DNA from 3 places in the Paenibacillus sp. MER 180 genome. Region 2 is predicted to be linked to each of the others. Evidence: riboswitches for the same ligand, from Rfam matches in the RefSeq annotation. Region 2 holds a riboswitch; each other region holds the start of a gene.
What was found. Region 2 has a riboswitch for cyclic di-AMP ahead of M3661_RS26095 (C40 family peptidase). Riboswitches for the same ligand answer to the same signal wherever they lie in the genome.
Positions count from the first base shown of each region.

Region 1 (10,713 bases), on a different contig from region 2:
GGTGCCTACTTCTTCCTGACTTATATCGTTTTCAAAATTGTAGTCATGTAGAGCCATTTACATAAGCAATAAGCCTGCAGCTCGCTTCTCTATACAAGCGACAACTGCAGGCTTATTTATGACTTTCTACGGCAAGGAATTCTTTACGATTTTTTATCGTTCCCTTTCAACATAAAAGCTTCTTCAAAATCTTCGATTTGCGTATTCGTACCAATCATTACCATAATATCTTTCTCATCAAGCACATCTTCGGCTGATGGTGCAATAATTATGCCTTTCGGCTTATTCAGCGCCACGATGCTGCACCCGAACTTAGCTCTTGGATTCACATCCTTGAGCGCCATTCCTTGCATGCAGCCAGGCACGCTCAGCTCTGCAATGGTATATTCCTTGGACAATTCAATGTAATCCAGCAAGTTCGGTGATACAAGTTGATGAGCTACGCGAATGCCCATATCCCGCTCCGGGTAAATAACCCTATCCACACCAATCCGCTCCAGAACACGTCCATGCAATTCAGAAAGTGCTTTGGCGACAACCTTCTTCACGCCAAGTTCCTTCATCTGAATACTGACCAGAATGCTCGTCTGAATATCGTCACCAATGGCTACGATTGCGCAATCGAAGTTACGTATGCCGAGTGAGCGCAGCACCTCTTCATCTGATGCGTCCGCTACAACTGCATGGGTTACGAAACCCATAACATCCCCAATTACTTCCTCATCTTTATCAATGCCTAGCACCTGATGTCCAAGCTTGACTAGCTCCTTCGCGAGACTCGAACCGAAACGTCCCATCCCGATCACTGCAAACTGCTGCAACTCCATATCCCTGTATACTCCTTCGTCCGTTACAATCTAACTTGCTTATCCTATCGTTATTTTTCCTTCTGGGTGTCGGTATAATTCCCGCTCATTTTTCGGGCCTAACGCATAAGCCAACGTTAATGGACCAAGACGGCCTGCAAACATCGTCAGGCTCAGCAGCACTTTTCCGATATCTGATAAATCCGCCGTCAATCCCATTGATAACCCTACCGTTCCGAAGGCCGATGTTGTATCAAATAATATCATCAGGAAGCTATGATCTTCTGTTGTCGACAATATCATCGATACGATAATGACCAAGAACAATGACAGCAACGTTAGCGTAACTGCTTTGAAGATACGATCCTTGGCGAGTCGGTACCGGTAAATGACGATATCTTCTTTCCCGCGAATCATGGCAAATACAGCTCCAATGAGAATGGCGAACGTCGTCGTCTTAATACCACCACCAGTGGATCCTGGTGATGCCCCGATGAACATCAAAAGAACCATAAAAAATTGCGAGGCTTGGCGCATGGCTCCGATGTCAATCGTATTCGCTCCAGCGGTACGCGGGCTGACAGATTGGAACATGGATGCCCAGAACTTCTCCCAACCATTCAAACTGCCTAACGTGCGTGCATTGGTAAATTCAAATATAAATATAACGACCGTTCCGATTACAATGAGCAATCCCGTCATCGTTAACACGATCTTCGTATGCAGAGACAACTTGCGAGTACGCTTATATTCCACCAAATCGGACAAGACGATAAATCCAATTCCGCCGAGGATAATAAGCAGCATCGATACCAGGTTAATAATAGGGTCTCCGACATAGCTGGTTAAGCTCGAAAACGGCCCACTGACAGAGCCGAATAAATCAAAGCCTGCGTTATTGAAAAAAGAAACAGCATGGAAGATACCGAAATAAATGGCCTTGCCTAGCGGAAGATCAAATGCCCATCGCACGGAGAACAGTACAGCTGCCGTCCCCTCGATACATACCGCAAACAAGATCACTTTACGGATAAGGCGCACGATGCCTTCCATGCTGCCCTGATTAAGCGCTTCTTGCAATATAAGCCTTTCCTTCAGCGATATCTTCTTCTTCAGTGCTAATGCAAACAGCGTTGCCATTGTCATGAATCCAAGCCCGCCAATTTGGATAAGCAGCATGATGACCACCTGCCCGAATACGGTAAAATGAGTGCCCGTATCCACCACAATGAGCCCCGTCACACAAGTTGCTGACGTTGACGTGAACAATGCATCGAGGAATGGCAGCGGAATCCCATCCGCATTTGATATCGGAAGCATGAGTAGAAATGCGCCCAATAATACAATTGCTGCAAACCCTACAACCAGAATTCGCGGTGGTGTCAGATTGAATCGAATGGCCTTTTTTGTTCCCTCCACGGGAGTCACCTCTTTTTTTCCCCACGAAAAAAAGCACTGGAAATCCAATGCTATCGCTGGTATCCTGACGTACATGCCTACGAGGTTAGCTGTCGGATTCGGGCACGTTCAGGCTGCCCTAATCGCAAGTGGATTCTATGCATCCACAACTGCGATATTCACCCCATTTATCGGGTCCCCCGCTTTCGTTCATTCACGAAACTCGGCTTGTATGCAATTCATAACGAGATTATATACGTTTCCCCTGCAGCATACAAAGTCAAGGAATGAACAAATTAACCAGAATAAGACGAAAAACTTGAAGAAATAGCGCTTACAATCCCCCATTTTCTTCAATTGTATTCAAAACACTCATTTTCGCTAGGTGTTTCTTCATTTTCTCTGCTGGACTTTACAAAGTTGAAGTGGATAAAATGAACAAATAAGCAACCATACGCTAAATGTGTGATGGAATGGAGGTTCCAACATGTCCTATGTATCCAAGCCGCTTCTTCTTTCTTCTGTGGCCGGATTTCTATTATTCCTCATTGTTCAGGTATTCATTCCCTTTCAGCAGACAGAAGCCATGATGGAATCAGCAGCCAGCCAATCCCTCTTAACCAAAGAGAAAGCAGCGCAAAAGGCACTCACATTTGTACAGGACTTAAAACAGTTCCATATTTCAATTACACCTGAAGAAGATACTGCTCCAACCGTCATTTATCGCAGTCAATCAACGGTTTCCGGCTACATGAGCAAGGAGAAGCTGACCGCTTCATTTCAGAAATGGGAACCATCCAGTCCCTATGATACTTTTCAGGTATTATTGAATATGAATCGGGCTGGAAAATCCGGTGTCATGCGCATTGACGTTCACATGACAAGCGGTCGTATTATTGGATTCGAATGGGAGGAAAAGCCTCCTATCCCCTCCGACATAAACGGGGTTACGGGAAATCATGTGGATATGGCGTCAGCAGAAGATGCGGAGACTGCCTTGGATTCAGTGAACCGCAAGAAGCTTGCTGATACACTCTTGAAGCACATGGGATGGAATCCTGCCCAATTAAAACTAATCGCATCATCGGCGGAGCTAGACACGGTAGAGTATAACGTGCCTGAAGCACGACTTGGTGAAGCCGCATTGAACGTGAAGGCCGTCTTCTCCCAAGATCGCATTGTCATGCTGAAGCCCTACTGGGTTATCCCGAACAGCTATCTAGCTGAAGAACTGCATCAAACGAAGACTGCATCGTCCATTTACAATATCGGCTATATGTGGATGACGATCCTACTAAGTACATGTTCACTGATCGCTTGCATCGTCTACCGCCATGGCCTGAAGTTCGGATCGAAGACATTGTTCGCCCTTACTACCGTCTCATGCGGAATTTCTCTGCTGCATCTATGGAACGCGCTTCCGGGTCTCTTCGCTCTGGAACTCCGTACCCCTGTGGACGGGGTGAATATGGGGCTATCCTTTGCCATTCAAGGCGCAATTACAGTAATTCAAGGCGTTATCCTCTACTTCTCTCTCCATGCGGGAAAGCGAGCATGGGAGTTGTCTGCGTACAGAGATGTACTGCCTACATGGAGTGACCGCGCATTTGGCGGCAAGCTCATACAAGCATTATGGATCGGAATCGCGTACACAGGCGTATTGCTCGGCATGCAAACAGTTATATTTTTCATTTTGGAATCAGGGTTTCATGCGTGGTCATCGACCGATGCCTCACAATCACCGCTCAACCTGCGAATTACATCACTGTTCCCTCTTTTAGCTTGGGTTGCAGCTATTTCGGAGGAAGGGATATATCGTTTGTTCGGGGTTGGACTGCTGAACCGATTGTTCCGCAACCCATGGTTAGCCGGGATTATCCCTACCCTTGTATGGGCGTTCGGACATGTCACCTATCCAATCTATCCGTACTACTCTCGGCCGGTAGAGCTCCTGTTTATCGGCATGTTATTCCTGTTCATTATGCTGAAGCATGGCTGGTGGACGGCCATGTTCGCTCACCTTATGCTCGACAACTTCTTAATGTCCCTGTCATTCATGCTTGATGGAACAATAGTCGGTTTCCTAATCGGTCTTGTGTACCTCCTTTCTCCAATTGGGATTGTATATGCGCTCGCGAAGATTCATCGCAACCAAGATCACGCTTGAGCGATCACGACATGGACATAAACATCAACACCGTTGAATGCAGTTTAATCCATTTGTTCGTACAGAAATAGAACGAGTACATAAGCATATCTCCATACCTTATCATTTTGAAAAGCCAAGGGCCGTTCATATCGAAGGACGCATGTACGTAATGCGCCTCATCGAAGGAACGGCCCCGTTTATTTCTCATTATTACTTATTTCTTCTCAATAAATTTTTTCGCTTCCTTCACTGCCGTATCTAGCGCTTTCTGTGCATCTTCACCCAGCATGACTGAATCAACCGCAGTAGACAGGTGGCGGTTCATCTGGTTCCAGTTGCTGTTAAGCAAGAAGGCTGGCGTGTTGTCGGAACGCTCCAGCATGCGATAGAACGGTGCGTACAGCTCAGATGTATCCAGCTTCATTTCTTGCACGACGCTCTTACGAATCGGCAGGTCAGCATCGCTCTTCATCTTGACGGCTTCTTCCGAAATAAAGAACTTCACGAACTCCCATGCCAGATCCTTCTGCTTCGATTGCTTCGCAATCGATACTGCACTTACCGAAATTACGCCTTTCACAGGCTTGCCAGGGAACGCTGGCATTTCAACAGTACCGAAATCAACCTTCGCTTCCTTAAACCCGTCTAGCGGCCATACACCGCTCTCCCACATTCCGATTTTACCAGCTTTGAAGATGTCGTTACCGCCAAGCTGCGTTTTTCCTCCTACGAGGACTCCGTATCCGTCCTTCACCATATTCCCGAACATTTGAACAGCCGCTACCGTATCCGGCCCGTTCATAATGCCTTCAATCGTCTTGCCGTCTTCGCTGATGAAGCTGCCCCCATTACTCCAGATGAATCCTTGCAGGTCATACGGGTCGTTCTCAGCACGGACACCGAATCCATACTGCTTCTTCGATTTATCTGTCAGCTTCGTTGCAATATCCTTGAAGTCATCCCACGTCCAGCCATCTTTCGGATATGGGACTCCCATTGCGTCGAACACTTTCTTGTTGTAATACATAGCCCGTGTCGTGAAGCCCGCAGGCATACCATAGGTCTTGCCATCTACCTTCACATAATTGAACAAGCCATCGTATATATCGTCTAATTTCAGGCTTGCATCTTTCTCCGTAAAGGCATCCAGCGGCTCCAAGTTCGAATGGTATGTTGGGAAATCCCACATCAACATCACATCAGGCGGGTTGCTCGCACCGAACGATGCCGCCAGCTTCTGATCGAAGCCGTCTGCATAAGGTTCAATTTGTACTTTGACGCCTGTATGGGATTTTTCGAACGCCTTCGCGATATTTTCTTGAACCTTCAGCTTCTCTCCAGTATCCCATGTTGCAAAACGCAAAACGGTTTGTTTCCCCTTGTCTTCCCCGGAGGAGGAACCTTGTTCTCCAGATCCTCCGCCACAGCCAGCAAGCATAAGTGCAAAGACCGTTAACAGAATAACCAATCTTGACGTTCTCTTCATCTTGCTCATTCCCCCCAAATGGTTGCATCTCAAACATACCTTCACTTTAAAGACAATAAAGCGTTTTCAAAACGGCGAATTGTTCCGAATATGGGGTGATTTTGTTCGGTGAAAGGGCGTAATATCGTACGCCCTTCGTCATTTTTGAGCAAAATGTTCTCCCTTTTGTCCGCTTCGGTATTGACTCGGTGTCATTCCACAGCAGCGTTTGAACCATTTGCTAACATATTTTCCATCCACCATGCCGATCCGTTCTGCGATATCCTGCAGCGTCATCGTTGTATTCAGAAGCAAATCCTGCGCTGTCTTAAGCCGCATACGGTATAAGAAGGAGACAAAATTCTCTCCGGTTACCTTCTTAAATAAAGTACTGAAATGACTTCGACTCAATCCAACTCGATGTGCTACATCACTGACGGACCAAGGCTCACTCACATTCTCTGCTACCAAGAGCACCGATCGCATCACCGTTTCCGGCCATGAATTGACTCGCAGCTCAAATTTGCGCTCCAACTCCGCCGCTCGGTGCAGCTCCTGAACCGCCTCCAGCCAGCCGTCCATGCCCTTTAACGGGCCACGACTGCTCCAATGCAGCTGCGGACAAGATGCTTTGCTCTCTTTCAACAGCCGTTCCACCTTCAGGCGAGCTGTAGGACGATAGAAATAAAAACATCGATCTACACCGCAGGGAATATAGGCGCACGGGCCTTCCGTTTCTTGCAGCAGCTTATCGCCAAGATACTTCCAGTACTCCCCTCCACGGTTGGATGATTTGATAGCGGCAGGGAGCGATTGCTCGGAACTGTCGAATATTTTAACCAATATAATCTCATGAGGTTCATTCAACCAATACCATTGCGTCTCCCAGCGCAGCTTCAGCTCGCCTTGGAAGTTGTTGCGGAAGCCGCATAACCAGGCATAGAACGCCGCATTCCACTGTGCATCCTCTTCGTTAGAATTTGCAGTGCGAACCGCTGGAGGAGGCTCCGAACTCCCAGCCAGCTCCTCCCCGAACTTTTGAAGATAATAATCCAGTTCCTCATCTTCGAAAGCCGTTTTCAACAAATAGCCGGAAGCCCCAAGCATCATTCCCTTTTGTGCATATTCGAAATCTCGATGACAGCTCAGCAGCAAGACCCGAGTATGCGGCGACTTTTCCTTCACTCGCTTGGCGAGTTCGATTCCATCCATCTCCGGCATCACGATATCCGTAATGACAACCTCCGGCTCATGGAGAAGGAATGCTTCCCATGCCTTCTGACCATTTGGGGCATCGGCTACGACTACCATGTTGAATCTGCTCCAATTTACCGTTGCCATCAAGCCTCTGCGAACAATGCTCTCATCATCCGCGATCAGCACTTTAATAGGGTTGTCTGTCATTGGATTCTTCCTCCTTTTTGGGCCAGCGTATCGCAATCGTTGTACCGCTTCCTAACTGGGATTCTATGCTTAATCCATATTCGGAACCAAAGTGCAGCTTGAACTTCTGATCCACATTGTACATCCCGAGACCATGTCTCTGATTGTGGTCTTTCGGAGCTTGCAGCAGAGAGACTCGACGCTCTTCGCTCATCCCTTTGCCATTGTCCGATAAGGTTAAATGCAGCTCTGACCCAGTATCTACTAGGCGGAGTGTTATTGTGCCATACCCATCCTCGAAGGCGTAGAAAAAGATATTCTCAAACAGCGGCTGCAAGCTCATACGCGGGATGACTGCTGCCAGCGCACTTGGAGCAATTTCAGACTCATATATAAATTCACCTTCATAACGAACCTGCTGGATTTGCAGAAAATGATCAATAAGCTCCAGCTCTTTTGATATCGGAACCAGTTCACGCGTCACGTCTAAGTTGGCTTCTAACACGATTGTTAAGTGTGCGATCATTTTCCTTATATCATCATTGCCCTGCAGCCTAGCCTTCCACTGTATGGAGTTCAATGTATTGAACAATAAATGGGGATTGATCTGATAATGAAATGCTCGCAATTCAGCTTCCTTCTTGAGCTGCTCCTTAGCCGCTATTTCCTTCACAAGCTCTTCGATCTGTCCGATCATCTTATTGAAGCTATTCGCAAGCGTCCCCAGCTCATCCTCATCCTGAACTTGGATTCGGGTCTTCCAGCGACCAGCTCCTGCGGAGTTCATCGATTCCTTGATTCGCTTAATCCTGCCCGTTACACGAGTGGAGAACAAGTAAGCAAGCAGAAGAGCGAGAAAGCCTGACAAGCCTAAACCAAGTAAGGTATAAGACTTGATAACACTTGATGGCTGATTAAAATATTCATAGGGAAGTCTAGCTTCTATTGTCCAATCATTTATTTTCAAGTTCTGCTTCCACACGATATCATTTTCTTGCGCAGTATAATTGCCCGGCGAGTGATAGATCGTCTGACCACTTGCACTTTGCACCGTCACAATCGACTTCGTATCCTGTTCGAACATACGGAACAGTTCGATCAGCTTATCTGCCTTCATTTCAATAAGGATTTTGCTGTCCTGCAAAGGCCCTGCCTGATTGCGGATCGGCACAACCAAGCCAAGCAGCTTCTGATCCGGTGTATCCTTCTCATCGCGATAATGCAGTGGAGGGTAGAATCCTGCCCAATACTCTCCTGCATGATCGGCAGGTATCCGCTTCCACCATGGCTGTTCAACCAGAACATCCACATTCAAGATGCTGTCCCCGTAATAATAGCCAGATTTCGTAATAATGAATATCCCGCGATCATGCAGTCTTTTAAGCGCTTTCAAGAAATCTTCCATGTTGTTCTTATCCTGCACTTGCGAATACGTCTTCGGAATCTCCGCATTGATGACGCTCTTATATGGATTAAGCAAATATGAATAAATATAACCCGCAATCATGCTCATCTGATTTAATTCCGTATCCAGCTGATACTGCAGCTGATTAACACTGTTCTGACCGTATTTGCCGAACTGCTCTTGCAGAAGGCGTGAGGATTGTTGATAGGATAGCACGCCCTGAATCATGAGCGGAAGCAGTGATGCTGCCAAGAAGAACAGCACGAGCTTTAAGCGAAGGCTTCGCCTCGGATTGGGCGGCATATTGGCCATCCATTGCTGTAGCCGATGCAAGACACCCGATTGTGTCACATGGGTTAATCCAGTAAGAGTTTCACGTGGCGGTGCGATAGGAATCATCCCCTGTTGCTTATTGAACTAGTCATGATGCTGCGAAGCGTTGATGTATCAGAAGTGTATCATAACCAATTTTAATCTGACAATGGAGACGGAAGCACCGATTTGTCCTCATCCAGACATCGAATAGGCGGGAAGATGACAAAGATAACAAAACAGCTCCCTTACGCGCTAAGCGGCAGGGAGCCTGTTCCACCTCGTCTATTGAGCTGGCTGCATTACATATTCATTCGCTAGTATGAGGAACACACTCGACGTCCACGTAAATGCCCGATCACGAAGTCCGCACCCTGTCTGTGCATCAAAATTCTCTGCCATGCCGCTGCGAGCAGCCATGCGGCAGAATCGCGTTGCTGCTTCTTGTGCCACTCCACGCTCCCCACTGCGCTGCAATCCGTCGATCAGCAGCATCATGACTGGAGCCCAGATTGGCCCAAGCCAATAGCCGTCCGGTTCATAGAACGGACTGTTCAGGCTTTCTGTGGCGAATCCATTCGGACTGAAGAACCGCTCTTCATCGGCAACTGCCTTCACAAGCGCTTGGCGCACCGATTCCGGCAGACGATCACCTAGCAAGATCGGCATAAACGGAATCAAGCTGTCTCCTTGCGCCGGCTCATGTGTGCCTGAACGAACCGCCTTGAACTGGCCGTCATGCCAGAAATGCTCCAGCATGCGTCCGAGCAGGCTATCCGCAGCATTGCGCCATTCCTGCGCCTCGTATGGCTTGCCCAATTGATCGGCAATCTCCGCAAGAACCTCGAATTGGATAGTTAAATAAGCAGATAAATCCGGACTCTCAATAGGTCCCACACTGCGGAAAATCGTGCTATTATCCCAGCCGCTGTCATTGCCGTGATTGTACTGGGGTATCCCGTCCCGATCATCATCACGGCAATTCATCCACCATTTGCTCCACTGTGCAAGCGGTCCATAGATTTCACGCAAGCGATCGGCATGGCTGAACCACTCATTACGCTCCATCATCCAGCGCAGCGTCCAGCCATGGATAGGCGGCTTGCAGCAATTCCACAAGGCGTACTTGTCATTGACGAAGTCCGGAAGCTGACCAGATTCATCCTGCTTGTCGAACATGATCATGAACTGATCCCAAGCCAGCTCTGGCTGAATCGCCGCGAGCGCCATTGCATTAAAGCAATGATCCCAGCTCCAAATGTTCGTCATCCAATTTTTCGACATGTACATCGCGGGACGAGACAAATGACCGGCCTCAGGCACCACACAGGACCATGTGATGTATGCAGCCAAGATGCGCGCCTGTTCCAACTCTTCCAAGGCAGCAGGCAGACTCTTATCGAGCCATACAGCAAATTCCTTCTCCACGCTGGCAGCAGCCTCGTCGAAGGAAACCAGCGACTCGAATGGACGAATGGATGGCGGCTCTATCCGATACTCTTCAAGCATGAGCTCTGCTTCAGCTGCTTTGTCTTGGTTACCCCCACCTGGGAAGCATTCCACCACCGCATATTTGCATCTGGAACGTTCCCATGGAGCATCGACCGTAAGCCTCCCTTGAAGCGAAGTCAACATAAAGCGCATTTCCGTGGTAAAATGATTCACCTCGTAACGTCCATCCTGACGTGGAAGCACATAATCATAAGTACCCGCAACTAATGTCAGACGGATTCCCGCTTCGCGCACACGTATCCGCATCGCTTCCGGCTCCGACAGGCATAGTTCCGCCTTCCCT
Region 1 is NZ_JAMAVT010000010.1:141,431-152,143, reverse strand. It holds gene M3661_RS17820 (hypothetical protein) at 1-51, shown strand, start outside; gene M3661_RS17815 (potassium channel family protein) at 144-827, opposite strand; gene M3661_RS17810 (TrkH family potassium uptake protein) at 867-2,225, opposite strand; cyclic di-AMP (ydaO/yuaA leader) riboswitch at 2,285-2,443, opposite strand; gene M3661_RS17805 (CPBP family intramembrane glutamic endopeptidase) at 2,692-4,371, shown strand; gene M3661_RS17800 (ABC transporter substrate-binding protein) at 4,568-5,839, opposite strand; gene M3661_RS17795 (response regulator transcription factor) at 5,978-7,222, opposite strand; gene M3661_RS17790 (cache domain-containing sensor histidine kinase) at 7,203-8,957, opposite strand; gene M3661_RS17785 (amylo-alpha-1,6-glucosidase) at 9,204-10,713, opposite strand, start outside.
Region 1: another riboswitch for cyclic di-AMP. It lies ahead of M3661_RS17810 (TrkH family potassium uptake protein); the one in region 2 lies ahead of M3661_RS26095 (C40 family peptidase).

Region 2 (10,713 bases):
CTGCTCGCTTTCCCTGGCATCTTCCGCGGCGCACTCGATGTTCGCGCTACAGATATTACGGATGATATGAAGCTGGCGGCAGCACGCGGTATTGCGGCTATTGTTACCGATGCAGAGCTCAGCCCAACGTATATTATTCCGAACCCGCTCGATAAGCGTGTCGTGCCTAGCGTTGCATCTGCGATTGCTCAGGTCGCAATCGAAACAGGAGTCGCACAGGTGAAGAAGATGCCTGTATATCGCGCCTAAATCACCTTGTTGTAATGAGTCGCTTGCTAGGTATGAGTAGGAACAAAACTCATCTCTATAATAATAGAAGGCCGCTGCACCGATCACGAGATCGGAATAGCGGCCTTCTTTAGATGTAAATGATTATGCTAGGCAAGCTGTGCCTTCACTTCTTCTGGCGTACGCTCCCACCACTCAGCATTGTGCGTCATAAGCAGCTCACGCAGCGCTGCCTTGTCTTCTGTATTCAGCTCTTCGACGAGCACGCGGCGCTTCATTGCATAGTCCATCCGATTGACGTGGTCTGCGAGCATCTTCCAGCCGCGCTTCGCCTCCGTGTCGATCAGCATTTCACAAGCAGCCAAGCCGCCGTAGAACGCACCTTCCGCAGAACGATCGACTGCCACCCATACGATCCAGCATTGGCGGCCATTCGGAACATCCTCTTTATTCGTAGAGAACTTAATTCCACGCTCTACCTTACTCTTCGCATGCATCGCGCCTAGATCGATGTACGCCGTTCCTTCATCGATGATGACGGGCGACACGTTGTTCAGATCGATACTACCCGAACCGAATCCTTTATGCTTACCACTGCTCATTACGTTCAATGCCAGCGGCTTCTTTACTTTCTTATCTGAAGATTCCATTTCGTCATGCGCTCCTTCCTTACCACGTACTCAAAATCATTTTCATTTTAGCTAATAATCTGCAAAAAGCCAACATATACATGCTGTAGATGCTTGTCAACGGGAGGTAAAAACGTATGACCCGAAGCAATGTATATCGCCGGCTTCTATTCACTGCCTTGTTCCTAGCCGCCTGCAGCTTCCTCCTCGTTCGGTTCTGGCCGTCTGGATCCGTTCCGTCCCTTGGACCCGAGGTGAACAAGCAGGCGGTTCAGGAACCCATTACGCAGCAAGCCGTGGAGACCCCCAATGCGGAGGTACTGAGTGAGCGTATTGCCGAATACCATATTGAAGTTAAACTGGATGAGTCTACACATACCCTTATCGGCAAGCAAACCGTAACTTGGACCAATCCTGGGAGATCGACTGTCAATGAACTGTTCTTCCACATGTATCCGAACGCTTTCCGTTCGCCCGATACCACCTTCATGAAGGAGTCTGGCGGAAAATTGCGGGAAGACAAGTTCCCTGCGGATGGATATGGCAGCATGACGCTAAAATCGTTATCCACGGTTGACGGTATGTCCCTAATGAACCGGGTACAGTACATTCAGCCAGATGACGGAAACGCGAAGGATGAGACGCTTCTGAAGCTGCGTCTTACCAAGCCAGTACGAAGTCAAGAGAAAGTCACACTTCGCATGGATTTTGAAGTAAAACTGCCGAAAATATTTGCACGTATGGGATACGCCGATAATTTCGTGATGGCTGGCCAATGGTTCCCTAAGATTGCTGCCTATGAAAAGGCAGGGGTACGCGGCCGGGCATCAGAAGGCTGGGATCTGCACCAATATCACGGTAATTCCGAATTTTACTCCAATTACGGCATTTACAGTGTACGCATTCAAGTACCCGACAATTACATCGTAGGCGCTACAGGCTTTCCAACGAAAACCCCTACGATAGCAGACAGAAAGAAATTTTATCAATTCTATGCGGATGATGTTCATGATTTTGCGTGGGCCGCATCTCCAAACTTTGTCTATTTTGAAGAGCCGTTCTCTTCTAGCCAAGTACCAGGGGTTCGTATCAAGTTATATTTAGACCCGAAGCATAAAGATTTGAAGGAGCGTTATTTCTACGCTGCGAAGACGGCGCTGTCCAAGTTCAGCGAATGGTACGGCAAATACCCGTACTCTACCTTGTCCATTATCGTGCCTCCTAAATTGGGCAACGGAGCTGGAGGAATGGAATACCCGACCTTGATTACAGCATTCGGTGCAGAAGATGAGAGTCCAGGTTACGATTTGGAACGTACCGTCGTTCATGAGATTGGACATCAATACTTTTATGGACTTCTCGCCTCAAACGAATTCGAGGAAGCATGGCTCGATGAAGGGTTCACTTCCTATGCAGAAGACAAGCTGATGGAGCAAGAATTCGGAGTACTTCCAAATAACGCAATACAAGCCAGCTACATCACAGATCCAGCTCCACTGAAGCTGAATGCATGGCGCTACAAAAATCAAAATCATTATGCGGAAAATGTGTACATGCGTGCCAAGCTGGTGCTGCTTGCAATCGAGAAGCAGGTCGGGGAAAAAATGATGAGCCGCATTATGAGAACTTATACGCAGAAGTACCGTTTCAAGTACCCAACTACATCAGACTTTCAGCGAGTTGTTGAGCAGGTAACTAACCGCAAGTGGAATGATTTCTTCCAACAATATGTGTACAACGGCATGATGGCAGACTTCGCCGTGGAGAACATTGATTCACGTACGATTGAATCGAATGGGTCTACCCAATATGAAGCGACTGTCTATATCCGCAAGCTCGGTGCCAATTATCCATCCATTCCGATCGTATTCGGATTCTCGGATGGCACGACGACTCGCAAGGGATGGAATGGAGAGGGAGACCGCATCCAATATACCGTCACCCATAAAGCGCCGCTCAGCTGGGTCATGGTTGATCCTCTATATTCGATTGTCGTTGAGAACAAGCACATCAATAATTATATGCGTGCTCATGTCGATGAACCTGTCCGTACACGAGTTAATTTATCCGTCATCAAGGTAATCGAAGCTGTTACGAACATTTTGGGGTGGTGATAGTGTGAAGGCTTATGTGCGTTCAGGCTGGAATTGGTGCAAAGAGCACATCTATATATGGGTCATTCTATTCTTGTACCAACTGTTATGGGGGTTCTTCCTCTATCGCTTCGTCGATGGAGTGGTAACACCTATCCTGCGCCGTTACCCAGATCCAGCACCTACCGAGATGAGCAGGCAGCTCTTTCTGACCGAAAGCCAGTTCTATCTAATGAAGACGAATGACTATTTCCCTTACTTATGGGCTATCCTCGGATTCGTTGCCGTCCATATGCTGCTTACCCCCTTCATTCACGCGGGTGTATTCCATGCTATGTCACGGCCCAAGCAGCAGGGGCTTGCCTTCTTCCAAGGGATCAAGCTCGCTTGGAAGCCAATGCTTGTCCTCTATCTACTCGAGACACTGCTCATTATCGCACCCGCTATATGGTTCGTTCCTTATGCGGCCCATGCCCTGTCCACATCGGCTTCTCTGTCTTCCTTACTCGTGGCAGTGGCACCGTTTGTAATCGCTTGGTTCATTGGCGGCTGGCTTGTTCATCAATTGTTCTTATTCCTTAACTTCGGCGCTGCCTCAGAAACACCGTTAATTCGATCTGTGACAGCCGGAACTCGTCGCTTGCTTCCCATTCTAGGATTGTCACTTCTCTTTATTGGTATCACTATTGGCGTAGGCATATTGTCCACAACGGCGGCGGCCGTGTTCACCGGAATTACCGCACTCATTATTCAACAGGCATTGCCTGCCATTATGACTATACTTAAAATGTGGGGATTGTCTGCACGCCACGCTGTCTGGCAGGAAGCAGAGCAACAGATGAAATAATGGGGGTTCTGATCGAACGCAATTTAGTTACAGAGTTAAAAAGTTACAAAGTTACAAAGTTACAAAGGGTTACGATGATATTGAAGCAGCGTAACCTAACAAAATGAATTAAAAAACTTGTCTATCGGCGAAAAAAACGCTGATCTGACAAGTTTTTTTCGTGTCAAGGACAAAAAATATTTGTCAAAGGAATTTCCGTCTGTTACAATAAATCTAGATTTATTACAACTTTGTCATGAAAGCGGCACTAACTCTTGCAAAATTGTTACTATCGCACGCAGCAATACATAATCCCAAAACCAGAATGCCGAGTTTCCGGGCGGACCGGAAAGCGGGGGAACCAGTTTTTACGGGTGAATTGATCTTGTAACACAGGGATCATAGGGGTCCTTCAACCGAACCCTCCAGCTAACCTCGCAGGCACGGAAGGAGCTTTCCCTTTGAAGAAGAAGCTAGTTACAGCGGTGCTCGGACTGAGCGTTCTGTTTACTTCGTTCAGTGCAGGCAGCACATTCGCAGCATCCAAAATGGACAACACGATTGAAGGTTTGCTTGGCATTTCGTACAAGTATGGTGGTACAACAACGAAAGGCTTTGACTGCTCCGGATTTACGAAGTACGTGTTCAACAAGTTCGAAATTGATCTTCCTCGCACATCTTCGTCGCAATTTGACTCTGGTGAGAAAGTTAGCAAAGACGAGCTTCGTCCAGGAGACCTGGTCTTCTTTGACACAAGCGGCGGCAACGGTGTATCGCATGTCGGCATTTACGTAGGCGACAACAAATTCGCACACGCTTCGACAAGCAAGGGTACACGCATCGACAGCCTTAGCATGGACTACTACGAGAAGCGCTATGTAGGTGCTCGTCGTGTAATGAACGAGAATGATTTTTCTTCTATCGCTACTGAAAATCAATAATATCAATAGTTTGATTGTTTACTGCACTCTTAATAATGATATGAACGACTACATAACCCGATGAGAAGCGCTACGCGCCTTTTCGTCGGGTTGTTTCATGTTACCCTCATTATCCGCGCAAATCCAACTTCTTTATCCTATGCATCTCTGCATGTCAACGATTCGTGCTTTTATCTATCTTTACGAAATATTTCTTTTTCGGTTTCAACCATTCTCATCGCCATTAACGACACAAGGACATGCGCTTGTGCGCATGTCCCGATATCTTGTCTGGATATTCACTATTTTCGCATAGACGCTTCTGATTTACTTGACTGACCCATTCGATTCTTGGAATTTCGCCTTAATCTCTTCTGGTGTGAGCCCATCCGCCTCCGCTCGATGCTTTTCTTCCTCGTGCTGAAGCTGAGTCTGACGATCCTCGACATGCTTCCCATTATTATGATGTTTCTCGTGGAACAGTCGTCCTTTTATGCCTAATTTCTCGCGTAATTCCTGGTGAATTTGCTTGTTGCTCTTGCCTTCTGTCGAAATTCCATGTTTCTTAGCGAGCAATTGAAGCTTCTTCTCGCGCAGCTGTTTCATTTCTGCACGAAGCTCCTTCATTTGTGCCTGTACTTGTTCTAATTGCTTATCTGTCTCCGTGCTCTGCTGATTCGGCTGTACTACAGCCTGAGATGAAGTGACCACTCGTACAGCAGCTTGCTCCCTGCTCTTATCTGCAGCAGCATCTAGCGCAGTTCTGCTTTGCGCTGCTGCAGGTGAAGCCATCAAGAGAAGCATTAGGCACGTCCACGCTGCTACGGTTGAATTGCGTTTCATAGGTTCCACCTCCTTATGTAAGGGATGGCTATAGTATGTTCGTAATTCCTGAAATGAAACTGAAAATAAGCTAAATATTCACTTAGAGAGAATGAAGCACTTACCCATTTATTTTCTGGATGCTAATTGAGCCGACAATTCTCTATCAAGTATCTTCTGCATATATTCCAGCAGCAGTTCTTAATCCAGCCAGCCCTTCTCCCTGGCAGTTCGAATCGCCTCAATGCGCGTACCCGCTCCTACTTTGCTAATCGCATCCGACATATAGTTGCGCACCGTTCCATAGGATAAGAACAATTTGGCGCTAATATCCTGCATGGACAGTCCGTTCTCAGCATGCAACAGCACTTCCTTCTCCCTCGGGGATAACGGACAAGGGTCTTCCCACGCAGCCAACGTTAATTCGGGACTCATCACCCGCTTGCCTGCATATACCTGGCGAATGGCATCCGACAATTCGTCGCTTGGGCTGTCCTTGAGTAAATAACCGCCTACACTGGATGCCATTGCACGCTGGAGATAGCCTGAGCGAGCAAAGGTCGTCAGCATAATAATCCGACAGTCCAGCCCCTTCTTCTTGACTGCATCCGCGACATCCAGCCCCGTCATAAGCGGCATCTCAATATCCAATACCGCGATATCCGGCTGAAGTTCCTCTATAAGCGACAGCGCTACACTGCCATTCTCGGCCTGTCCAATCACTTCGATATCATCCTCAAGCGACAACAAGGTGGCGAGTGCACTTCGCAGCATCTGTTGGTCCTCTCCTAATATCACTCGAATCATGATGTACCTTTCCCCTTCCCATCGCGGATTACACGCGGAATGACTAACGATAATGCCGTTCCCTTGTGGGCACCAGACTCTATAGCAAGCGTCCCGTCCACAAGCTGAAGCCGCTGTTTCAGTCCGGCCATGCCTGTCCCACTTGATTGCTTAAGCTGGTGCTCATCAATTCCGATGCCATCATCTGCAATCTCCAATCGAACCCTTGCCTCTTCCACCTCAACCCGAACCGAGCAATGCTTCGCCCGGCTGTGCCTGACGACATTCGTTAAGGTCTCCCGGAAGCACATGGCGAGAATCGTCTCCTGCAATGCTGATAATGGCAATCGGTCCACAATGCTTGGGGCTGCTGCTGAAGGGCTAATTCCCTCGCTGCGTTCCTGAAATTCCAGCTCAATTCCTGCGGCAGCGCATAGCTGCCTTCCATGCTCATATTCCTCTGCAAGCTTGACGATCTTCATTTCAGTTACGAGTTGGCGCATCTGCTTCAACGCCGCACGCGATGTTTCTTGAATCTCCCTTGCTTCAGCGATGGCCCGCTCTGGATTCCGTGTAATAAGCTTCTCTGTCACTTCACTCTTAAGCGTGATCAAGGACAACGTGTGTCCAAGTGTATCATGCAATTCGCGTGCAATTCGCTGGCGCTCTTCCTGCTGGGCCATCCGCTCGAGCTGTGAGGTCGCTGCCTGCAATCGTTCCGCCATCTGCTTGTATTGCCCAGCGGCACGCATGATAAATGGCATGACGAGCACACCGAATAATGGAGGAAGCAGCAGGGTATGTAGGGAAGACCATACGGCTACCGTATCCAAGCGTTGAGACAATCCGATTAAGATACCTACCGCCATGACGGCAGCTGTTCCTAAAATAATTGAGGTCTTCTGCCTGCTTATCATCTGGGCGATCATGAACACCATATAAGCATACATAGGGTGATAGAAAAGGATGAATACGAGAATAATTACAGCCTGAGCAGCCAACCACAGCAATGCCTGCTTCTCGTGCCGATACTGCATCCAAAATGCGATCACTAGAAACAGAAGCAGCGTGAACCCCACCAATAACTTGGTCGGAGTCTCACGCAGCAGGAAAAAGATAGGCACGCATAAGTTGACGAGGGAGATGTAAGGCTCCGCTCCCTCTTTTTCGGGAAATAATCTCTTCTTGACTACGTTCACTTACATCGCTTCCCGTCTGTTAAAGATATAACTCGATATTACCATGAAGATCATGCCACAGCCCAGAAGAATTACCCAATCCAGCAGGGCAGGACTTCCCCCAGCGAGCATATTCCATGCACCATGTGCATAGCGGTAGGATGGCAGCCATTCTCCAATAACTTGCATCCAGCTTGGCAATGTCTTCAGCGGCATCCACAAGCCTCCCATGATGGCAAATCCCATGAGCAAAATGTTCGCGACCGCAATGGAGGCATCCGCACTCTTCATCGTTCCTAAAATAGAGCCGATCGCCAGGAATGGAATGCTTCCAAGCCACAGCCACAATCCGCATGTCACCCATTGTACAGCCGTCAGCTCAATGTGATAGGCAAAGTAGGCTGCAGGGAAAATGATGAGAATGACAAGCAAATGAACCAACATATGCGATACGATCTTAGCGCCAATCCATACCGACGGAGATAGTGGTGTCAGGCGAAGCAGACGTGTCCATCCATCACGACGCTCGTAAGCAAGGCGAATACCGAACTGACTCATTGCTGTGCCGATCAAGCTGAATGCTGTCATCGACATAAGTGAGAAGGCGCCATAGGTGGTCGATTCAATAGACTTCGATGCGCCATTTAAACTAGCGAATAAGAAATAGAAAGCGATTGGCATGACAAGTGAGAACAACAAGAAGAATGGACTGCGCATAATTCGTAAACTTTCTGCTTTGATTTGTGCTTGTAACATCGATCAATTCCCCCTATATATGATGATTTAAGGCACTCTCTGCCTCTATCTTTTATTTTCAGTCCTCAACTATACGCTTGCTTGAGTACGTGCAGCTTCATGAGATTTTGTTATTGATCGGAAAGCATCCTCAAGCCTAGCGGATTGGATATCAATATCGCTGACTCCCCAACCAGATTGCAAGAGTACGGACAACACTTCGTCTGTACTGCGGACGTGAAGACGAATCCGACCTGATGCACGTTCGACCTTTACGACTCCCGGAAGCTGCATCAGCGCTTCGTCCTGCTGTTCGACTTGAAGACGGAAGGACACCGTCCGCAGCGCCGTTTGTGACTTGAGCTCCTGTGAGGTTCCACTGGCCGCTACCGTACCTGCCGCAATGATCGCGATATAATCCGCCACTGCATCTGCTTCCTCCAAGTCATGTGTCGTAAGCACAACCGTCCGTCCATCGTTCGACAGAGCGCGAACCGTATCCCAGAAGCGACCACGCGCTTCCACATCCATGCCGACCGTCGGCTCATCAAGCAGGACAAGCTCTGGATTGCCAGCTAAGCTCTGCGCGAAGGCCAATCTGCGCCGTTGTCCACCGGATAACGATGTTGCGCGCCGCTTCGCTTCTCCGTGCAGACCTGATAGGTCAAGCAGTCTGGACAGTGGGAGTGGGTTGCGATAGTAGCTGCGGAACAGATTCAATACCTCTGCAACATTCAAGCCATCAGGAGCTTTCACATCCTGCATGAGCGCCCCTACTCTGTGCCGCAGTTCCCTTGTGCCTGCGGGCTGGCCAAGCACCTTAATCTCGCCTGATGTCGGCTTTTGCAACCCAAGGATCATGGAAATCGTCGTTGTCTTACCCGCACCGTTCGGGCCGAGCAGCGCGCTGATCTGTCCGCGCTCGAAGCGAAGATCGATATGGTTCACGGCGTGGAAGTTGCCGAATTGCTTGACTAGGTTCGTACATTCGATTGCGTATGTCATCTATAATCATCCTTCGTCATTAAATTAGGAATCGTATGTGGTTCTGTGATGCGATCATTGTGTTATGTACAGCTTTCGGCTAATTAGTTCAATCTTTCGAGATAAGCTGAACGATGCTGCGCTGCTCAATCTCGGTTGTCCGTTGCCGTATCGCTTATGTTTGTATTGTACGGCAGGCACGCTTGAGCCAGTTAGTGTACGATGTCACCAACTACATATGACAAATGTCAGAAATGAGGTGGCAGTATTCGAATTGCTGCGAGCCTCATTTTCTTCAAGGCCACTTTTTAAAGCAACCATTTATCCTGTGCCATAATTTTTGCAGCCCCGTCACAAAACGGCATGTCTGTCCGTTGTATAGGCAGAAAAGGAGAGATAGCATGAAAAAGATGTGGAAGCTAGGAATTGCACTGATACTGATCATTCCTTTGCTTAGCGGTTGTTACGGGGAACAACAACAAAATGAGAACTTGGAAAGTGGAAAAATCAAAGTCATGTACCATGATGAACCGTCGTTCTATAACGATTACGGGAATCTCTTCAAGATGAAGAACCCAAAAATCGAATTCGATGTCATTAGCATGAATAACGTGCTCGCAAATCGCGAGCAAAATGGCGCTTGGGACGATCATGCAGAATTGAAAAAATTAATTGAGACATACAAACCTGATGTGCTGCTGCTAAACGAGAATTTGTTCGAAGATTATGCGCGGCAGGGACGGCTGTACGACATCGAAACTATGATTGCGAAGGACAAATTCGATATCGACGCAATTTCTCCCGGACTTATCGAAATGATTAGAGGGAAAGGAGATGGCAAGTTATACGGATTAGCTCCGTCTTTTTATGCGGATGTCCTATATTTCAACCGCGATTTGTTCAAGCAGCATCATATTGATATGCCGACGAACAAGATGACCTGGAAGCAATTGTTTGAACTGTCGAGAAGATTCACCAACACGGGCACTGGCGAAAAGAAAATAGTTGGATTATATCAGGACTACGGTGTGGAGCAGATGTTACAGGAGATCGCGTCTTCCTCCGGGTTACGATTACTCGATGCAAAGGCAGACAGACTGCTTATCAACTCAGACGGTTGGAAAGAAGCAATCAAACTCGTAACAAATGCCGTACGCGATAAATTTATCTACCTGCAGGCTTCAAATCAAAATAGCGAGGAGAAGGCCGAAGCCTTTTATAGAGGTCAGGCTACGATGACAATCAATGGGCCTTGGCTTACAAAAGAATTGAAAGCACGAGCTCTCTTCGACAGTGCATCGAAATCGTTCGAATGGGATATCGTCACAATGCCTGTTGACCCTTCCTCCCCAGATGAATCGGCAAATGTACATGTCTCGGAAATTTATGCGGTATCCGAAGACTCACCAAATAAGCAGGCGGCCTGGGAGTTCGTCAAGTTCGTAAATAGCGCGGACATGGCTTCGGCCGCTTCACGGACGGCAAATGGAAAATTGCCTGCACGCCCTGGTG
Region 2 is NZ_JAMAVT010000023.1:42,570-53,282, reverse strand. It holds gene M3661_RS26115 (NAD(P)-dependent malic enzyme) at 1-249, shown strand, start outside; gene M3661_RS26110 (YwhD family protein) at 378-878, opposite strand; gene M3661_RS26105 (M1 family metallopeptidase) at 995-2,971, shown strand; gene M3661_RS26100 (hypothetical protein) at 2,976-3,797, shown strand; cyclic di-AMP (ydaO/yuaA leader) riboswitch at 4,093-4,234, shown strand; gene M3661_RS26095 (C40 family peptidase) at 4,238-4,717, shown strand; gene M3661_RS26090 (serine protease) at 5,024-5,539, opposite strand; gene M3661_RS26085 (response regulator transcription factor) at 5,720-6,325, opposite strand; gene M3661_RS26080 (sensor histidine kinase) at 6,322-7,503, opposite strand; gene M3661_RS26075 (ABC transporter permease) at 7,504-8,238, opposite strand; gene M3661_RS26070 (ABC transporter ATP-binding protein) at 8,308-9,222, opposite strand; gene M3661_RS26065 (ABC transporter substrate-binding protein) at 9,603-10,713, shown strand, end outside.

Region 3 (10,713 bases), on a different contig from region 2:
CCAAGGCGTTATTCTGTGAACGCATGACAGATGATGCTTGTGGTGAATGTCTTTCTTGTCGGAAAATTGAGCACGGCAACCACCCTGATGTGCATGTTATTGCACCAGAGGGGCAGTCGATTAAGATCGATCAAATTCGCGAGCTTCAGCGCGAATTTTCCTATCGAACCCAAGCTACAGGTCGGAAAGTGTACATTATGGAGCAGGCGGAGAAGATGACCGTGCAAGCGGCCAACAGCCTGCTTAAATTTTTGGAGGAGCCAACAAGTCCTGCAGTGGCTATTCTGATTACAGAGAATGGACAAGCGATGCTGCCAACCATTCAATCCCGTTCACAGATGGTGCCATTTACGCCGCAGGATCCGAACCTTATCTGTCAAACGTTAGTAGCAGAGGGTTGTCCTGCTACATTAGCTCGTGCAGCTGTCTATCTTGTAAACGGCCTAGAAGCTGGGCGTGAGCTATGTGGACAGAATTGGTTTGCAGAAGTGAGAAACGTAATGTTACAATTAGGAAAGGAGTGCGAAGCAAGACTTCCTTCCGCACTTCTAACCGCACAGCAGAAGTTGTTTAAGACCGAGCTTGCTGAACATACGGACATGTTGTTCCGTTTGTTCCATCTCTGGTTTCGAGATATGTTGAATTACCAATACAACCGGCAGGAGAGTCTCGTCTTTATCGATCAGCTTGATACAATCAGCAAGCTGGCCTGGACGAAGTCGGCTGAAGGATGGATTCGGTGCATGGATGCGGCGACGGAGGCGCAGAAGCGGGTGCGCGCCAATGTAAGCCCGCAACTTGCTTGCGAGCAGTTTCTGGTTGGAATCCAAGGAGGTACTTGATTGTATAATGTAGTCGGCGTCCGTTTTAAGAGAGCGGGCAAAATATACTATTTCGACCCGGTCGAATGGCCGGTCCAGAGGGACCAGCATGTGATCGTCGAAACGGCGCGCGGCATTGAGTACGGCAAAGTCGTGATTGGTCCGAAGACCGTCGGTGAGAACGATGTGGTGCTTCCCTTGAAGAAAGTCATTCGCATCGCTAATGAAGCGGACGCTACATTGGTGGATGCGAACCGGCAAGCTGCGAAGGATGCGTTCGCAACTTGTATGGACAAGATTAAGGCGCATCAATTGAAGATGAAACTTGTAGATGTTGAATATACGTTTGATCGGAACAAAATCATCTTTTACTTTACGGCAGAAGGACGCGTGGACTTCCGCGAGCTGGTGAAAGACTTGGCCAGCGTATTCCGGACACGGATTGAGCTCCGGCAGATTGGTGTACGGGACGAGGCGAAGATGCTTGGCGGCATTGGGCCTTGCGGGCGCGTGTTATGCTGTTCCTCATGGTTAGGTGATTTTGAACCGGTATCTATTAAAATGGCAAAAGACCAGAACTTATCGCTGAATCCTACGAAAATATCCGGTTTGTGCGGTCGCTTGATGTGCTGCCTGAAATACGAGCATGACAATTATGAAAGCGTGAAAGAAGAGCTTCCTACAGTCGGCAAGTGGGTTGTTACCTCGATAGGAGAGGGCAAGGTCGTCGGTATTAATGCCGGTGAACGTAAAGTGCACGTCCAATTAGCGGATATCGGCAAGGTGAAAGATTTTGCTTTCGACGACGTTGTCGTAAAATAAATAGCGGACATTTTCACGCTCTGGGGTGGGAACTTGGAGAAGAAAGACATTTTTGCGCAGATTCATGAATTGGAAACGCATATGGGAGACCTTCATCAAGAGCTTGGTGCGCTGAAACTCGTCGTCAAAGAGCTGCTGGAAGAGAATCAACGCTTGTGGATGGAGAATCAGCAGCTGCGCAAAGTACTGCACCACGAGCATCACGAGCACTTGGAAGTTGAACCTGAGGTGAAGGGAGACTCGGCACCCGCAGTAAATCCTGATCCAAATGGAGATTCCAAAGAGAACGTGGTTGGCGAAGGGTATGATAATTTGGCGCGGCTGTATCATGAAGGGTTTCACATTTGCAACGTGTATTATGGACATTTGCGGACGGAAGGTGACTGTTTGTTCTGTCTGTCCTTCCTCAATAAATAACCGCGGCCGTAGGTCAGTGGGAACCGATAAGAGGGTTCCCCACCTACGGCTTTTCATCATATTAGGGGCAATTTACAGCATAGCTGATGAGGAAGTCCCTTATGAAACGTTAAAGATATAGGTGTAGGTAGTACTTAAATGAAGATGATAAAGGCAGGGGCGTTATGGAGAATAGAAACGATGTGATCGGGCTGCATCCATCTGAGAGGCTCGACGATTTGCTCACTCATCAATTACGAATCATACAGAGCTCAGAGGTGTTCAGCTTCTCCATGGATGCTGTCCTGCTGGCTCGATTCGCTTCCGTGCCAATGCGTGGCTGGATTATGGATCTGTGTACAGGCAATGGGGTAATCCCACTGCTGCTGTCCACACGGACTAATGCGCAAATCGATGGATTGGAAATACAGCCAAGACTTGCGGATATGGCCAGCCGCAGCGTTCGGCTAAATGGCTTGGAAGAGCGAATACGCATTATCGAAGGGGATTTGAAGGCATTTACACCAGATGCAGAGCGTCCCTTTTACGAAATGATTACAGTAAATCCTCCCTATATGCCTTTGACGGCGGGTGATGTGAAAGAGAACGAGCATTATGCACTAGCTCGCAGTGAGGTCGCCTGCACACTGGAGGATGTGATTCGCACGAGTGCTAAGCTGCTGCGAACGGGCGGGAAGCTTGCCATGGTTCACCGTCCTAGCCGATTGACGGATATCATAGCGCTTATGCGGACATATCGATTGGAGCCGAAGCGCATTCGCTTCGTTCATCCACGCGAGGAAGTAGAGGCCAATATGGTATTGATTGAGGCCGCGCGAGACGGCAAGCCGGATGTACGGCTATTGCCGCCGCTTATCGTATATAATGATGGAAAAGAATATCGTGAGGAATTAATGGATATCTATTATGGGAAAGCCTCGCAGCTGAAGGATGGGTAATATGCAATTGACGGAACAATATAGCTACCAGCAACAAAACAAGGAAAATGTAGGGGCATTATATCTTGTAGGGACGCCGATTGGAAATCTGGAAGATATGACATTCCGGGCTGTACGCATACTGCGGGAAGCTGATATTATTGCGGCGGAAGATACACGTGAGACAAGGAAGCTGTTGAGTCATTTCGAAATTACAGGGAAGACGCTGTACAGCTATCATGAGCATAACAAGCAGGCAAGCGGACCTGAACTTGTGCGTATCATGGAAGAAGGCAAGCGTATCGCCCTTGTGAGCGACGCCGGGTTACCCGCGATATCAGATCCGGGTGCAGATCTTGTTCAACTGGCTGTAGAAGCGGGCATTCCTGTTATTCCGATTCCTGGACCAAATGCGGCTTTATCTGCCTTAATTGCGTCTGGGCTGCCAACGAATCGTTTCACATTCGTAGGTTTTCTTCCGCGGGAGAAGAAGCATGCAGATGCGGTGCTTGCCTCACTCCGAATGGAAGCGGGAACGCTGTTATTCTATGAGTCACCGCACCGTATTGCGAAGACGCTCGATCGGCTTGCTTCCGCATACGGAGACAGCCGCCGGATTACGATTGCCCGCGAACTGACGAAGCGTTACGAACACTTCATCCGCGGTACGGTTGGTGAATGCATTGCCTTTGTAAGCGAGCATCCTCCATTAGGAGAATGTTGTATCGTCGTCGAGGGAGCTGATGAGAATGGAGCTTCTCAAGATGCGGGACAAGCATGGTGGCAGGAACTGACGGAAGAAGAGCATGTTGCGCATTATGAACGTGAACAGGGAGTATCACGCAAGGATGCAATGAAACTGGCAGCCAAGGATCGTGGTGTATCCAGACGGGATATCTATCAGGCATTGTTATAGAACAAGAATGGATACAATGGATCATAAGAGAAACATGCAGACAATTGAGGGAAAACCCTTGCTGTAAAACAAAAAAAAGACCTCCATGGTTGGGTTCAAAACCATGGAGGCATCAAGGAAGATATAAAAAGGTTAGAATTAACATATGTGATTAGAGCTATTATAACCTATTTTTTTTATTTTGTCACAGGTTGTGGTATTTCTGATATACATTCGTGACAAACAATTTTTCCTTTAAAGTATGTAACGTTCTCTGCATTGCCGCAGAAGATGCATGCTGGTTCATATTTCTTAAGCATGATGCGCTCTCCGTCAACGTAAATTTCTAGCGCATCCTTTTCACCGATACCAAGGGTGCGGCGAAGCTCGATCGGAATGACGACACGACCTAGTTCATCTACTTTACGGACGATACCAGTGGACTTCATCATAGTTCAACGCTCTCCTCTTTGCTTTAGCATGAAATGTCATATTTCGACAAAATTCTTTTTGGCTGATTCTTATCGTACCAACCATTCCCAAATTAGTCAACCTAAAAAATGTATACTTGGCGTGCTAATTTATGGATTTTAGGTTTTTTTTAGCTTATATTAAGCTGTTTTTAACGACGTAGCGTACACTTTTACACTCGTATGGTATTTTTTATGCAAAAATAAACAGAAACAAGAATAAACCAAATCTTTTCGACAATAAGGCAGACTATGTCGAAAAGGTTCGAATCGAAAGGAGTGATTTTCAATGTTATTAGAGGAAAAAGTGTTCAAGGATCCGGTTCACAATTATGTGCATGTTCAAGATCGAACAATTTGGGATTTGATTAACACAAGGGAATTCCAGCGGCTCCGCCGCATTCGTCAATTAGGAACCTCCTATTTAACATTCCACGGGGCAGAGCATAGCCGCTTTTCTCATTCTCTGGGCGTATACGAGATTACTCGGCGAATTATTTCCCAATTTGAACGAAACCAATACGAGGACTGGCCGCAAGAAGAGAGGCTGGTCGCCTTATGTGCTGCACTGCTTCATGATGTGGGCCATGGACCATTCTCTCATTCCATTGAAGAGGCCTTCGATATGTTTCATGAAGATTGGACATACCGCATTATAATAGAAGATACCGATATCAATCGCGTGCTGAGACAAGTAGATCCACAGCTCCCAACCAAGGTGGCATCAGTGATTCGCAAGACATATGAGCGGCCGATTGTCGTGAATTTGGTATCCGGCTCCCTTGATGCGGATCGTATGGACTATTTATTGCGGGATGCATACTTTACCGGTGTTAATTACGGTACATTCGATATCGATCGTATTCTAAGGGTGCTGCGCCCGCTTAAGGATCGGATCGTAGTCAAAGAGAGCGGCATGCACGCAGTAGAGCATTACTTGCTAGCTCGATATGAGATGTACTGGCAAGTCTACTTCCATCCTGTAACCCGAAGCTCGGAGATGTTGCTGCGCCTAATTTTCAAAAGAGCCAAAGAATTATATTTGGGTGGATATACTTTTCAATATTTCCTCTCTCCTCTAGATGCTTTATTTGAAGGAACGATTACGACGGAACAATATGTCCAAATGGATGAGGCATTTGTGCAGACCGCATTCATGCAGTGGACAAGGGAGAAGGATGGACGTCTCGTTGACTTGTGCCAACGATTCATGGAGCGTAAACTATATAAATATATTGAAGTCGAACAGATGGATGAAGATTTACAGGAACGATTGCGGGCAGAGTGGTCACAGATTGGGCTTGATCCGAACTATGAACTTATGTTCGATTCCCCCTTCGACAAGCCTTATGACGTATATCGAAAGGGAGATGCCCGTTCACAGCAGCATATTATGCTGTGGGGGCGGGATCAGCAAATTGTGGAGCTGTCCAAGAAATCGGATATTGTACGTTCCATTAGCGGTATTCGTCGTGGAAAACACTATATATATTTCCCAATGGACAAGCTTCTGGAAGTCTCGAATCACCTTATGGAAGATACAAAGCGTATGTTTATACGCCGCAATTACTAGATCGATTTGCAAGAAAGAAAAAGGAGCGCATAAACGTGTTATTTGATACTCATACGCATTTAGACAGCAGCAATTTTGACGAGGATCGCGATCAGGTTATCGCACGGGCCGTTGAACAAGGGGTGACCCGTATGGTTAACATCGGGTTCAATCGAGAGACGATCCCGACAACGATGGCGTTGGCGGAGAAATATGATTTCATCTATGCAGCTGTAGGCTGGCATCCGGTAGATGCGATAACGATGAAGCCGGAGGATATAGACTGGATCGCCAAGCTTACGGAACATGAGAAGGTTGTGGCGATTGGCGAGATCGGACTGGACTATCACTGGGATACGTCTCCGAAGGATGTTCAGCACCGTGTATTCCGCGAGCAAATTGGGTTGGCGCGAGAATTGAAGATGCCAATCATTATTCATAATCGTGAAGCGCACGAAGATGTAGTCCGCATCTTACGCGAGGAGAAGGCTCACGAAGTAGGGGGCATCATGCATTCCTTCTCAGGCAGTTGGGAAACAGCGAAGATGTGTCTGGATATGGGCTTCTACCTTTCATTTGGAGGACCCGTTACGTTTAAAAATGCAAAACAGCCGAAAGAAGTACTTGTTAAGGTTCCGAATGATCGATTGCTTGTGGAGACAGATTCCCCCTATTTAACTCCTCATCCGTTCCGAGGCAAGCGCAATGAGTCTGCATATGTACGTCTTGTTGCAGAGGTTGCAGCAGAGCTGAAAGGTATGGAATTTGAAGAATTTTGCAGAATGACGACTCAAAATGCAATGACATGTTTTGACATCACGTGAAAACGGGCCAAAAACAAGTGAAAAAAAGACATCGGCCATAAAATAAGTGGATTTCATTATGAAAAACGGATTAAGTTACATTTTTTTAACCATTTTTCGCGAAAAACGGAATTGCTACTGTCTTTACAAGAAGATTGCAAACACGATATGATTTCTCACAGATGTTATTACACAATTCAATATTGTTCCAACTAATTCAGTATCGCTTAATCTCCATGAAGTGGAGAGCGGGGGAACCAGAGTGTGAACGACATGACATGAGTACATGTTCATTCACACGGATTAATTCCTTGGGGTGAATTAGGGACGACCGAGCCATGAGCCGGTTGGTTCCGATAGGGCGACTCTCAAGCCCGAACCCGACAGCTAACCTCGTCAGCGTACCGAGAGAGGGTTCCTCGCGTCCTATACACTGTTGACGTTTGGGTTTCTATTACGGAAGCCGCGAAAGAGTCTCCTCTTACGAAGGGCTTCTTTTGTTTACTCTCAAACATTCTTTTTTTGAATAATGAGAATAAAGACGTCATAGGGTGTAAGAAATAGGAGGTGGGAGCAGCCAATACTGAAACGTTGGTACGGAGATTTCAGCATTGTCTTGAACGATTACATGCTCGTTTATGGCAAGTGAAGTCTCTCGTAAACATTCTTGAAATAGTCGCGTCAGATGGAATCATGCAGAGCACTCGACGGCGGGACTATGTAAGGAGGACCGAGAAATGGGACAGATCGTGAACAACGAAACCCATGAACCCCGATCATCCAGCATGTCACTCGCATTGCGATGGAAGCATGAAAATGTGCGTGTTATCACCGTTATTGCAGCTGTAGCAATCGTGATCACATTAATAGCAGTCTTGACTTGGTATAATGTAACGAAGAAGACAGTGGCTGTGCTCGTTGATGGACAAGAGCGTTCAGTCGAAACTCGCCTAGATACGCTTCGCAATGTTTTGGATGAGCATGCGATAGCGCTTGGGGCATACGATGCAGTATCGAAGCCGCTTGATGCAGAAATTGCTGATGGAGATCGAGTTATTATTGAACGCGCTTTGCCTATCCAAATTACAGCGGATGGGAAGAAAGAAACACAATTTACAACGAAGAAGTCGGTGCATGATGCACTGAGTTCGCTGCAAATCCAAGTGAACCCTGAAGATAAGGTATTCCCTTCTAAGCGTGCCTCTATTTCGAAGAACATGGATATTCGAATCGTCCGTGTCAGCAAGAAGATGGAAGAGCGTAAAGTGAAGGTTCCTTATCAAGTGGTGAAGCAGGCAGATGCTACTCTCCTTAAGGGGAAGACCAAGACGGTTCAAGATGGAAAAGAAGGCTTGGTTGTCCAGAAAGTACAGAAAACGTACGAGGATGGTAAGCTCGTATATTCGCAGATGGTCGACAAATCCGTTCATACAAAACAAGTGAATCAAGTGATAGCCTATGGAACGAAGAAGGAACCGGAAGTTGCTGTTCTGTCAGTGAACGCGCAGGAAGACGATTCTGACAATGTTTCCAGTGGCGACAAAGATTTTAACTATAAAAAAGTGCTGAAGAACGTTCAACTGACGGCGTATACGGAATCTGAGGGATCGGCTGGTGCGAAGACGGCATCTGGCGCAATAGTATCAGAAGGTCGTACTATCGCGGTTGATCCGAAGGTCATTCCGCTCGGCTGGTGGGTATATATCGAAGGGATTGGATTCAGACGTGCTGAAGATACAGGTGGCGCGGTCAAGGGGAAAATTATCGATGTATACTTCGACAGCAAGAAGGCGGTCAGCAAATTCGGACGCAAGAAGGGGTACACCGTATACGTGGTTGGCCCAGTCAAGCCGGAATCGAACTAACGCACAAGGTATGCAGCCATGTGTAATTAGGATATAGTAATGAATAATGATTTATGTCATGCTAAGAAGAGGGGACACCCTCTTCTTTTGTTGTTTATTTATGAATGGAGAGCAAGAGAAGGATGCGGAATTAGGAAGCAGCCTTGTGGTGAGAGGAGCAAGCATATTGATACGCGAAGTGATAGTTGTAGAAGGCAAAGATGATACCGTTGCCATTCACCGTGCCGTTGAGGCGGATACAATTGAGACAGGTGGATCGGCGATTAATGATACAACGATAAAACGCATCGCATTGGCCCAAGAGCGCCGAGGGGTTATTATTTTCACGGACCCAGATCATGCGGGGGAGAAAATTCGGAAGACGATAGCAGAACGTGTACCTGGGTGCAAACACGCTTTCCTGCCTAGACATGAGGCGATAGCCAAAGGGGATCTTGGTGTGGAGAATGCAAAGCCAGAAGCGATTCGCCGTGCCTTAGAGCAGGTTCGCTCCGAGATGCCAAGCATGACATCAGAGCTGACGTGGACGGATCTCGTCGAAGCGGGATTAACGACGCATGCAGGCTCTGCAGAACGCAGACGGCAGTTAGGTGAAATATTGGGCATTGGATACTGCAACGCGAAGCAGATGCTCAAGCGCTGCGGTGTGTTCCAGATCGGACGAGAGGAATTTGAGAACGCCTTGCGGAAGCTGAACCAATTCGAGCAGGAACAATGTGCAGAAGGAGAATAGATGGAATGACGCAGACGAGAATAGATATTGCAACACCGAATCGCACGAAAGACATTATACGCAAGCATGGGTTTTCATTTAAGAAAAGCTTAGGACAGAACTTTCTAATTGATATGAACATTTTGCGCCGTATTGTGGATGCTGCAGAGCTGGATGATGTGACAGGTGCCCTGGAGATTGGGCCTGGGATTGGTGCGCTTACGGAGCAGCTCGCTAAGCGCGCTCGTCGTGTAACAGCAGTCGAGATCGACCAGCGCTTGCTTCCGATATTAGGGGAAGTGCTGGAGCCCTATGAGCATGTCCATGTTGTACATGGGGATGTATTGAAGGTGGATTTGCATGAATTGTTCCGCGAACAGTTCCAAGATGTCGAGCGGGTAAGTGTTGTTGCCAACTTGCCGTATTATGTGACGACACCGATTATGATGAAGCTTCTGGAGGAGCGTCTGCCGCTCAAGAACATCGTCGTCATGATTCAGAAGGAAGTTGCAGAGCGAATGGCAGCGAAGCCGGGAGGCAAGGATTACGGCAGCTTAAGTGTGGCTGTTCAATATTTTGCAGAGCCGGAGCTTGTATGCACCGTACCGCATACGGTGTTCATCCCGCAGCCAAATGTAGAGTCTGCAGTAATCCGTCTACGTGTGAGACAGACTCCACCTGTGCAGGTGAAGGATGAGTCGTTGTTATTCGATGTTGTACAGGCTTCGTTCGCTCAGCGTCGCAAGACGATTTGGAATAACCTGAAGGCTCGCTATGCCGGCAAATGCGGGACAGACAGGCTGACAGAAGCGCTCGCTTTAGCACAAATTGAACCGAATCGCCGAGGGGAAACACTCTCGATTGAGGAGTTCGCTGCTCTGTCCGACGCGATCGGTCAAGCCATTGCACGTGCAGAAGAAGAGGATCAAGCGGAATAACATAATTTTAAGGCTTAGGCATCACCAATTTATGCGTTTGCCCATAGGATAGTCGGAGAGGTGATTGATCCTATGAACGAACCAGTGAAGCAAGGAGATTTGGTCGTACGCAAGTCGTACGGTGGCGATATTACATTCCGTGTGGAGGAGATCTTCCGACAGACGGCGATTATTAAGGGGACGGATTACCGCTTACTGGCGGATTCCCATGTTGAAGATTTAGTTAGTGTACCGAAGGCAACGATTGCGCGCCGCACGGAACAGGCTCATATCAAGATGTTGGAGTCTGTCGAGGTGCTTGAACAGCAGCGTAGGCAGCTGCATGAGCGCAGGCGGACGGAGCTTCCATTTGCAGAGATGCCGAATTCCATTTCAACCTTTGATATGCCGGGAACGGTACTCCATCTGGATGGGGATCCCGGGTATTTACAGAAAAGCATGGCGATATATAATCAGCTCAACGTGCCGGCAGAAGGCCATTATGTGAATGAACGCAATATG
Region 3 is NZ_JAMAVT010000029.1:47,110-57,822, reverse strand. It holds gene holB (DNA polymerase III subunit delta') at 1-842, shown strand, start outside; gene M3661_RS28305 (PSP1 domain-containing protein) at 843-1,643, shown strand; gene yabA (DNA replication initiation control protein YabA) at 1,677-2,060, shown strand; gene M3661_RS28295 (tRNA1(Val) (adenine(37)-N6)-methyltransferase) at 2,225-2,998, shown strand; gene rsmI (16S rRNA (cytidine(1402)-2'-O)-methyltransferase) at 3,000-3,893, shown strand; gene M3661_RS28285 (AbrB/MazE/SpoVT family DNA-binding domain-containing protein) at 4,070-4,324, opposite strand; gene M3661_RS28280 (HD domain-containing protein) at 4,632-5,915, shown strand; gene M3661_RS28275 (TatD family hydrolase) at 5,951-6,718, shown strand; cyclic di-AMP (ydaO/yuaA leader) riboswitch at 6,912-7,115, shown strand; gene M3661_RS28270 (resuscitation-promoting factor) at 7,435-8,562, shown strand; gene rnmV (ribonuclease M5) at 8,729-9,295, shown strand; gene rsmA (16S rRNA (adenine(1518)-N(6)/adenine(1519)-N(6))-dimethyltransferase RsmA) at 9,301-10,212, shown strand; gene yabG (sporulation peptidase YabG) at 10,285-10,713, shown strand, end outside.
Region 3: another riboswitch for cyclic di-AMP. It lies ahead of M3661_RS28270 (resuscitation-promoting factor); the one in region 2 lies ahead of M3661_RS26095 (C40 family peptidase).